One region of the Paenibacillus sp. AK002 genome, then DNA from elsewhere that is predicted to be linked to it. Evidence: riboswitches for the same ligand, from Rfam matches in the RefSeq annotation. Region 1 holds a riboswitch; each other region holds the start of a gene.
What was found. Region 1 has a riboswitch for cyclic di-AMP ahead of M1D70_RS02245 (hypothetical protein). Riboswitches for the same ligand answer to the same signal wherever they lie in the genome.
Positions count from the first base shown of each region.

Region 2: it holds a riboswitch for cyclic di-AMP, as region 1 does, so the genes downstream of both, M1D70_RS29500 (APC family permease) here and M1D70_RS02245 (hypothetical protein) in region 1, are expected to answer to the same signal.
Region 3: it holds a riboswitch for cyclic di-AMP, as region 1 does, so the genes downstream of both, M1D70_RS00480 (C40 family peptidase) here and M1D70_RS02245 (hypothetical protein) in region 1, are expected to answer to the same signal.
Region 4: it holds a riboswitch for cyclic di-AMP, as region 1 does, so the genes downstream of both, ehuB (ectoine/hydroxyectoine ABC transporter substrate-binding protein EhuB) here and M1D70_RS02245 (hypothetical protein) in region 1, are expected to answer to the same signal.

Region 1 is NZ_CP096377.1:527,192-529,393, reverse strand. It holds gene kdpA (potassium-transporting ATPase subunit KdpA) at 1-699, opposite strand, end outside; gene M1D70_RS02250 (potassium-transporting ATPase subunit F) at 730-798, opposite strand; gene M1D70_RS02245 (hypothetical protein) at 957-1,367, opposite strand; cyclic di-AMP (ydaO/yuaA leader) riboswitch at 1,498-1,666, opposite strand.
Region 2 is NZ_CP096377.1:6,528,820-6,531,021, reverse strand. It holds gene M1D70_RS29500 (APC family permease) at 1-932, opposite strand, end outside; cyclic di-AMP (ydaO/yuaA leader) riboswitch at 1,099-1,293, opposite strand; gene M1D70_RS29495 (molybdopterin-containing oxidoreductase family protein) at 1,779-2,202, shown strand, end outside.
Region 3 is NZ_CP096377.1:99,054-101,255, reverse strand. It holds gene M1D70_RS00485 (hypothetical protein) at 1-514, shown strand, start outside; cyclic di-AMP (ydaO/yuaA leader) riboswitch at 860-995, shown strand; gene M1D70_RS00480 (C40 family peptidase) at 1,000-1,473, shown strand; gene M1D70_RS00475 (GNAT family N-acetyltransferase) at 1,981-2,202, shown strand, end outside.
Region 4 is NZ_CP096377.1:6,193,683-6,195,884, forward strand. It holds gene ehuC (ectoine/hydroxyectoine ABC transporter permease subunit EhuC) at 1-423, opposite strand, end outside; gene ehuB (ectoine/hydroxyectoine ABC transporter substrate-binding protein EhuB) at 425-1,279, opposite strand; cyclic di-AMP (ydaO/yuaA leader) riboswitch at 1,635-1,781, opposite strand; gene M1D70_RS27955 (SDR family NAD(P)-dependent oxidoreductase) at 2,148-2,202, opposite strand, start outside.

The DNA.
Region 1 (2,202 bases):
GCCCCCATTGGTGCCAAGATGCTTGATCGATTCGAGCGCGGCCACCGGACCCACCGCTATTTGCTGCTCGCTACCTTCCAGCGTCGTGACGCTGAGCGTAGGCTTCAGTGTCTGCGGCACCTGCAGCGCCACCAGCGCCATCGCAATGATGAAGGCAGCCGGAATGAATACCCGGGTATGCGCCTTAACGAAGTCCTCAAAAAAGTTGCCGACGGTCATGCCCTTGCTGGTCACCGCCCGGATAAAAGCAATCGCCACGCACAGCCCGGTCGCCGCGGACGTGAACATCATCATCGTAATGACGGCCATCTGGGCCAGATAAGACAATCCCGACTCGCCGCTGTAATGCTGAAGATTCGTATTGGTCATGAAGCTGATAATGGTGTTGAACGACAAGGTCGGTTCCATATGGCCGATGCCGTTCGGGTTCAGCGGCAGCACCTTCTGCAGCCGCAGAATCAAGTAGCCCGCCGCAACCAGCACGATATTCGTCAACACAAAGCTGACGGCATATCCTTTCCATGTCATCCCCTTGCGTTCTTTTAAGCCGATCAGAGCAAAGATCGGTTTCTCCGCCCAGGAGAACCATCTGTCCGTTCCATTGCTTTCATTGCGAAACACCTGATATAGATAAGTTCCCAGCGGCTTGACCAGCAGCACCAGAACGAGTATAACGATGGCAATTTGTAAAATGCCCATGACGAATGCCTTCCTCCTTCAGCCGATTCCCTAGAATTTTTCAGGGTGAATCAGCGCATAAATCAAATAGAGAAAAATAAAAATCGTGAATATCAACATGATCATCACGGCTGATCAGCCTCCGGTTCCGAAACCACGCGCCCGCACCAGGACATAAACAGCATGAGCAGTCCGTAGGTTCCTCCCAAAATGAGTACCATAACTAAATCCTGCATGAATGTAACCTCCCCTAACTCTTGTGGCGTCAGTCCAAACGCTTAGCTCATAACGGCTGCCATCAGAAAGGACACCTGATGATGATTCGTATGAAGCACCACATCGGCACCCAGCCCTTTGTATATCAAGCGCGGATTGCCGGAATGGGTGATCACATAAATCGACTCCGCGGTCCATGTCCGGCAGATCCGTAAATAGCGGCAGCACAGATTCAAGCTGCTTTCGAACAGAAACACCTTGCTGACGGGAAACTCGGGAATGATCCAGGTCTGCTCGTCTCTTGTATCAATCAAAATGATGGGTTTGCAGCCCAGTTCTCGCAGCCTCAGCTGCTCAGCCCGGTTGTTGGCTATGGCCGCAAACGGAACACGTTTGTGCATCAGCTGGCGGACGAATTCCTCCCCGGCCTTGTTCGGCGCGGATACCAGGATGTATTCCTGTGGTTTCTCCATCTTCGTTTCTCCTCCTAAGGTCAGAAAGAGAAGGCAACAACAAAGAAGCCTGCGGAAAGAGAAGAACTCTTCCCGCAGGCTTCTTAACAGGACACGGTGAAATACACCGTAGCCCAAGTCCACGACAATCGTTGCCTCTCTCGATACGCTTACGAGGTTAGCTGACGGATTCGGGCGTGAGAGTCGCCCTACCCATAGACCGTTATCTTGTCTATAGGATTCACCCCAGAGAGATCAGATTTATCTCCCGACTGGTTCCCCCGTTCCTTTTCCATTCAAGGACTCAGCGAAAATTGAATACGAGTAGCAGTAATTTTATTGCGATTTGACTTGTCGTCCGACTGGGCATAACAGCAGCGACAGGAGGTTTACGCGGTGAGAGTCGCCTCTACCTTCAAATCTCAGCAAGGCCCATGGTACCTTCTCCTAAGATTCGATCCATAATGAACCCGGCGCAGCTCTCACACTGCCTTTAGATCTTTATGGAACGACTGTCCGTAAGCCTTGGTCGTTGATGACCGTCAACTCATAGTTCGTATCATACGACCGGCCCTGCAGGATGTAAATGTGAGCAAAAACACATCTGGCGTTGTGTCGAACAGGAACCAAGCAGTATTTCGTTTTTATCTTCCGAATACTGCTCTATACTATGTATTTCTCTTGTTTTCTCGTATTTATCGCAATCCAACGAGATACCGAGATTTTGCCACGATAATAGATGACAGGATGGTTTGTACGCGTTTTCTTTTGCCGTTTTCATCTATTTTCAGAGTGTACGCGTCACAAACGGTCATTTACTTTTGCGTTCGTCCGGCGTATGATTCAGTGCATCTAT
Region 2 (2,202 bases), 960 kb from region 1:
ATCAGAATTAAGGCCGTTGTTCCTTGTATGAAGTAATAAAGCGCATTTCGCCCGAAGGTATGCTCGGCAATTTGGGAAACGACCGTGACTTGTTCGCTGGGACTGACCCCATAGTAATAAGCCAGGAAGACGATGCCCGAAAATAACAGGGCCAGCAGCGATCCCATCGCCACCAAGGTTTTGGCCGCGTTATTCGGGGCCGGGTCTTTGAAATTCGGAATGGCGTTGGAAATCGCCTCCACGCCGGTCAGGGCGGAGCTGCCCGAGGCAAATGCGCGTAGAAGCAGAAACAAGCTCAGCCCGGCTACGGGCGTGCCGATCGGCGTGTGAAGCTCCGGAGACGCATGGCCTGTGGCAATGTTGAATATCCCTACCCCGATCAGGATGAATAACGCAAGCACGAACAGGTAAACCGGATAAGCCAATATGGAGGCCGACTCCGTGACCCCTCTTAAATTCAATACGGTCAAGCATAGAACGAACACGATGGAGATCGGCAGATTATAGGCGTGCAATTCCGGAAAAGCCGACGTGATCGCATCCGTCCCGGCCGACACGCTGACCGCAACCGTCAGGATATAGTCCACGAGCAAGGAACCGCCGGCCACCAGCCCCGGATACATGCCCAAATTCCGTTTGGACACGACATATGCGCCGCCGCCGTGCGGATAGGAGAAAATAATTTGTCTGTACGACAGGATAAGTGCCAGCAATAAGACCAGGACGCCGACGGCAATCGGTATGGAATACCAATAGGCAGCCGCCCCGACGGTCATCAACACAATGAGGATTTGTTCCGGACCATAGGCCACGGACGATAACGCATCGGATGACAGGATGGCCAGCGCCTTGGTTTTATTCAGCTTTTGTTCGCCTAATTCCGTTGATTTAAGCGGTCTTCCGATGAGGAAGCGCTTGATTGAGGATAACATGGTTGTTTTTCACCGCCGCTTAAGATTAAGTTCATGGTAGAAGCTCGCTGAACGGACTTCTATCGGTGTTTTTTATGTGCTGGACATAGGAATGGTCACCATTCCTATGCTGATTTTTGGCAAACAAAAAACACAGGTTAGAACCCTGTGTTTCATCACAAGTTCACAACCCTCCCGATCAACGCTGACGAGGTTAGCTGTCGGATTCGGGCGGTGAGAGTCGCCCTACCTGATTCCATCGCGGCGTACGTACGCGACGCATCAGGATTCACCCCATAGTATGGTTGAAGGATCCTATAGGTATCCCTCCATACGGTTGGTTCCCCCGCTTTCCATCATGGAAATTAAGCGAATGCCATGTGAATATGAAGAATGTTTTCGAAGCTGAATAGTATATTACGCCTGCTCCAATCGTTTGTAAAACATCCTCCAACGATCATTCGAACAGAATTATTTATAAAAAATAACAGATAAGCGCTTACATAATGACCTGGCTTTGACAGGCTTTTTATTTTGCATGTTTACTGCGAAAATCACGAGTTTCTATAATATGGAGGATTAGGTGTGGGGAACATCGGTCACTGGGAGGATGCCATATAAACAAATTCGCCATGCCGGTCTCGGGGGAGGAGACACTGGCATGGCGAATTTTTTTGGGAGTGGTCCATGATTCGGCAAGGAAGAGAAAGGGTCTGGGTTCCTCTTCTTTGCTCTTGATAGGAATATACCCGGGGGAAAGTAAAGTGAATCACCTGATTAGAAATAAATGTATGACTTTACTGAAACCCCGATTTTCTTTTAAGATAAAGGGATATGATGCAGCCGAGCAAAAGGGGGAAGTACGAAATGACTCAAGCGATGATTCATCAGGAAAACGGCGTATTTCCGGCGGTATGTCCGTTGGATTGTCCCGATACATGCGGCCTGCTGCTGCATAAAGAGAACGGAAAAATCGTCAAGGTGACCGGTAATCCGGAGCATCCGATTACGCAGGGAGCCATCTGCAATAAAGTCCGTAATATGGCACACCGGGTGTACCATCCGGAACGCGTGCTCTATCCGCTGCGAAGGGTAGGTCCCAAGGGAGAGGGCGCCTTCGAGCGGATCAGCTGGGACGAAGCCATTCAGGAGATTGCGGGACGCTATAAGGACTTGATTGAGGAATACGGCTCCGAGAGCATCCTGCCTTACAGCTTCTACGGCAATATGGGGATATTGAGCGTCGACGGCATGGACCGCAGATTCTTCAACAGGCTGGGTGCCAGCCGCC
Region 3 (2,202 bases), 430 kb from region 1:
TCAGGAGGCCAAGGGCGAGCGCGGATTATTCTTCTTCACCGGCATGCAGAAGCTGTGGAAGCCCGTTACGGTATTCTATCTGATCGAACTTGTTCTTACCTTTGTGCCCGGATACTGGATTCTGCCCAAAATCCTTCCGATACTGCTGAACGGGATCCATGAGCCGGTTCTGCTGCTTCGTGCGCTGCCTCATGCAGCCGGCTGGTTTCTGTACGCCTATCTGATTCGCCTGTTATTGCTCTATATGCAATTCGGCCGTACGGACAATTCCGGCATGATCAGCTCCGTTCTTGCGCTCTTCCGCCGACTGGGCACGGCCGTGCTGTTATCCCTTACCGTTGGCGGATCAGCCTGCGTCATTCTTTTGCTCCTGAGTTCGGCATCGCTCTTCTGGGCCGGATTGATCGGCTTGATTATTCAGCAAGCCTCCTATTTTCTAAATGGACTTTTCCAAATTTGGGCAATTTCCGCCCAATACCATTTGTGGCGGGATTCTTCCTCGCAGCATGCCTAATCGTTACATTTCGTTACCATCTTATGATGAACAAGCTCGTAAATATGCTGTAATCGGAAGCGACACATTTCTCTCTCGGATTTGATTTTACAAAGAATAGGAGCCCATTTTTCCTCAATATTACATTTTCCGATGGCCAAATTACAAAAAAACCTGATCCCGCAAGACGGGGACAGGTTTTTTTGTATAAAAATGAGCTTTCCTCATTTGCCAAATTGTTAATACTCTGCTAAAATAACGAATATGTTAGTAACAACTTTGTCATCTTTACTGTAACTTTTTGCTGGAACTATGTAATTTCGTTAGCATGTTGGAACGTCAGACGTCTATGAATGGGTTCATCAACATTTTAAGGAGCCGAATTCCCATGATTGGGAAGCGGGGGATCCGTTTTGGGTGAATTGATCTCGCAAGAGAGGGATCATAGGGGACCTTCAACCGAACCCTTAAGCTAACCTCGCAGGCAATGGAAGGAGCTTTTTGTTTTGAAAAAGAAGTTAACGGCCATTTCTCTAGGCCTGGCCCTCGCACTCACATTAGGGACCGGAAGCGCTTTCGCCGATTCCAAATTAAATACTGCAATCAAACCAGCCATTGGTGTCTCTTATAAAACAGGTGGAACCACAACGAATGGTTTTGACTGCTCCGGATTCACCAGCTATATCTACAAGAAACTTGGTCTGAGCCTGCCACGCACGTCTGCAGCTCAATACAAAGTCGGTACGGCCGTAGCCAAGAGCAAGCTGAAAGCTGGCGATCTCGTGTTCTTCAACACATCCGGCAGAGGTGTATCTCATGTGGGTATTTATGTTGGGGGCGGCAAATTCGCTCATTCCTCATCCTCGCGCGGCGTCATCATCAGTCCGCTGAGCCAGAGCTATTACGCCAATCGATACGTAGGTGCTAAGCGAGTCATGAGTCAGTCTACGTACAAGTCTGTAGCTGTGAACTACAATTAATTATTGGAACTTCATTGGTTTATCCTTTACAAGAAGCCCTGGGCGTATGAGATTGTGCCGATCTCATCCAGCGGCTTTTTCTTTTGTCTGCTCTGTGTATACCTTTATAACGTTTGGGACAACGAAAAAGTTCCCACTTTTCGAGAAAAAAAGAAAATTATTATGCGAATTCACTTCGCTTCCTCATGTCGTTGCATCTTCTACCCTTTATATACCCTCCTCTTCCTTCATTAAACACCCTAATGGAAAAATATTGATTTTATTTTCTGAGGACCACTACGAGCAGCGATACGTAGGTGCCAAGCCCATCATGAGCAATGATCAGAATGAAAAGTCGACCGGAGAATCCTCCTAAGCTTCGATGGGTCTTATCCTCATCCTGCCTATACATACCCTTTTGCCCGTCAATGGAGGCCTACTTCTCTCGGACTGGCTTTTTGATGCGGCTAGAATGTTTGAGAAATGGGGTATAATTTAATTTGTAATTACGACAGGGGGACTTTGCCAATGGATGCAGCACCGATTTCATTTCACACGGTGGTCATGCTTGAAGAGCATGCGAAAGAAATATGCGCCTGGACCTATCCTCCTCCCTATAACATTTACGGTTTTCTTCCATGGGAGCAGATGAAAGGGCTTGGGATCGAGTTTGGCGATCCGGACATCCGCCGGGAGCAGTACATTTCGATTTTGGATGAACGGAAGACACTATGGGGATTTGCCCAGCTG
Region 4 (2,202 bases), 1.3 Mb from region 1:
TCGCAGGGACGCTTGGGGCAGTATAACGTTCCACAACCTCTGCCAAGGCCTCATATTAAGCGCCACGGCAGCTTCCCACTGTCCTTTCGGAACGGCCAGCACCGCGCTGCGAACAATCTCGGAGCCGTATGCGCCGAAATTAAGTCCGATCGCGAGAATCGCCGCCAGCATTTTCGGAAGCTCGATGCCGATGAATGGAAGGGCAAAATACAACCAGAAGAGTTGCACCAGCAAGGAGGTTCCCCGAAAAACTTCGACGTACACGACCGTCGCCGTGCGGACGATCCACAGCTTCGACAGCCGGCACAATCCGGCTGCAAAGGACATCACGATAGCCAGGATGGCTGAAAAGAACGCGACGATAATCGTGATCTCTGCTCCTTTGAGCAGCGTCGGAAGAAAATCGATCCAAGAATTCGGCATGCTATTCCCCGCAGAGCGCAGCGGCCGTCATCTCACCCGGGAGCTCTTCTTCCGTGAACCCGAACTCTTGCAAAATTTCCAGCAGCTCGCCCGACTCCTTCATCTTTTCAAGCTCTGCATTATAAGCCTCCTGGAACTCGGTATCCGCTTGGCGGAAAGCCGTAGCCCCGTAACCGCGAACGCTTTCGCCGTCGATGACCGGCTGCTCGAAATCGGCCACGCGTTCGATGCTGTCGTCGCTGGCTGAATCCAGCATCGCCTGCAGGGACGGCCCCGTCATGGTAATCGCCTGCACCCGATCGGCCTGGAGGGCGCTGATCGCCGAAGCCTGGTCAGGGACCTGTACGATCCGGTCCGCAGGAATGCCCGACTTCTCCATGTAGCCGATTTCGACCGCGCCGGTCATGACAGCCACCTTGGCCTGCTCATTCTTGGCAATGTCCTCATAGCTTCCGAGTTCCATCGGATTCCCTTGCTTTACCGCAAGGGCTTCCCCGATGCTGTACTCCGGATTCGCGAACAGGACGGCAGAGCAGCGGTCCGGATTAATGAACATGCCTGCCGTGATCAGATCAAACCGATCGGCCTGCAATCCGGCGACCAGCGAACCGAATTCCGTTAGCTCCCCCCTCATCTCCTTGATGCCAAGACGCTCCAGAATAACGCGGGCAATCTCAACCGCCTCGCCCGTGAGCTCCCCATTGGCTTCTTTGTAGGCATACGGCTTCTCGTTCGCAAACCCTACGGTGATATATCCCTGCTCTATGGCTCGATCCAGCGTACTTCCTTTGTCGCCGCAAGCCGCGAGCAGTACCACCATCATCACGGACAACACCAGCACAACCACTTTCTTCAAAACCTTCCACAACCTTTCGTAATAGCTTTTCACTTTCTTAAAAAAACGGCATGACGAAATTATCCGTGTTAGCACATGTGTTAACTTGGATATATGGACATTCAGATACCCGTGCATGGGACGAGGCTTCAGGGAAGATGATTCATCGGCTTCCTTGCACGCTTTGACCCAATGCCGTCTGATCGATTCAATTCATTCCACATTTGCAGACGTTGCCCCTCCTCTGTAATTGAATGCTAAAAAGACCACCAAACAGGGGATCTAGACATAGCTCCGCCAGCAGGGGGTCAAAAAATAGAGAAAAGGCCCCTATAGAGAATAAAGGGCCTTTTGTATGAACATCCATTATGTATGCAAGACCCATCCACTGCTGACGAGGTTAGCTGACGGACTCGGGTAAGATGGTACCCTACACTCGTGAATTCCAAGTGACTCGCCCCTGGTGAAACTGGTTCCCCCGCTTTCCGGAATATGTATGCCGGAAACTAAGCGTGTGTTCATGATAAAGGGAAGCTCAGGAAAAGTCAAACCCCTTTAACCGCTTTTTCTGGAAATTCAGAAGTGAAAATACCGTTTTTGCAACGAAAATATCGAGCCTTTTGAACACCTTATTTAAGGCTGTCCATACACCGGATTGGTCATGGAATCCATGCTCCATTTTCCGCTATATAGCAGGCATTTGACGGGTCTTGCGGAAATCGTTCATGACATATACGTTTAATGCCATGAATGAGCCCCGGATCAGGAAGTCTGCCCATTTGAAATACGGGGCCGAAAAAAATTTTTGAAACACTCCATAATAAGTCCGATAACAACGCCTGGAATGACTTGCAAAAAGCCCCGATGCTTAGCATCAGGGCTTTTCTCGTCATACCGCGGTATAGCCGCCATCCACCAGCAGACTCGTGCCCGTAATGAAGGAG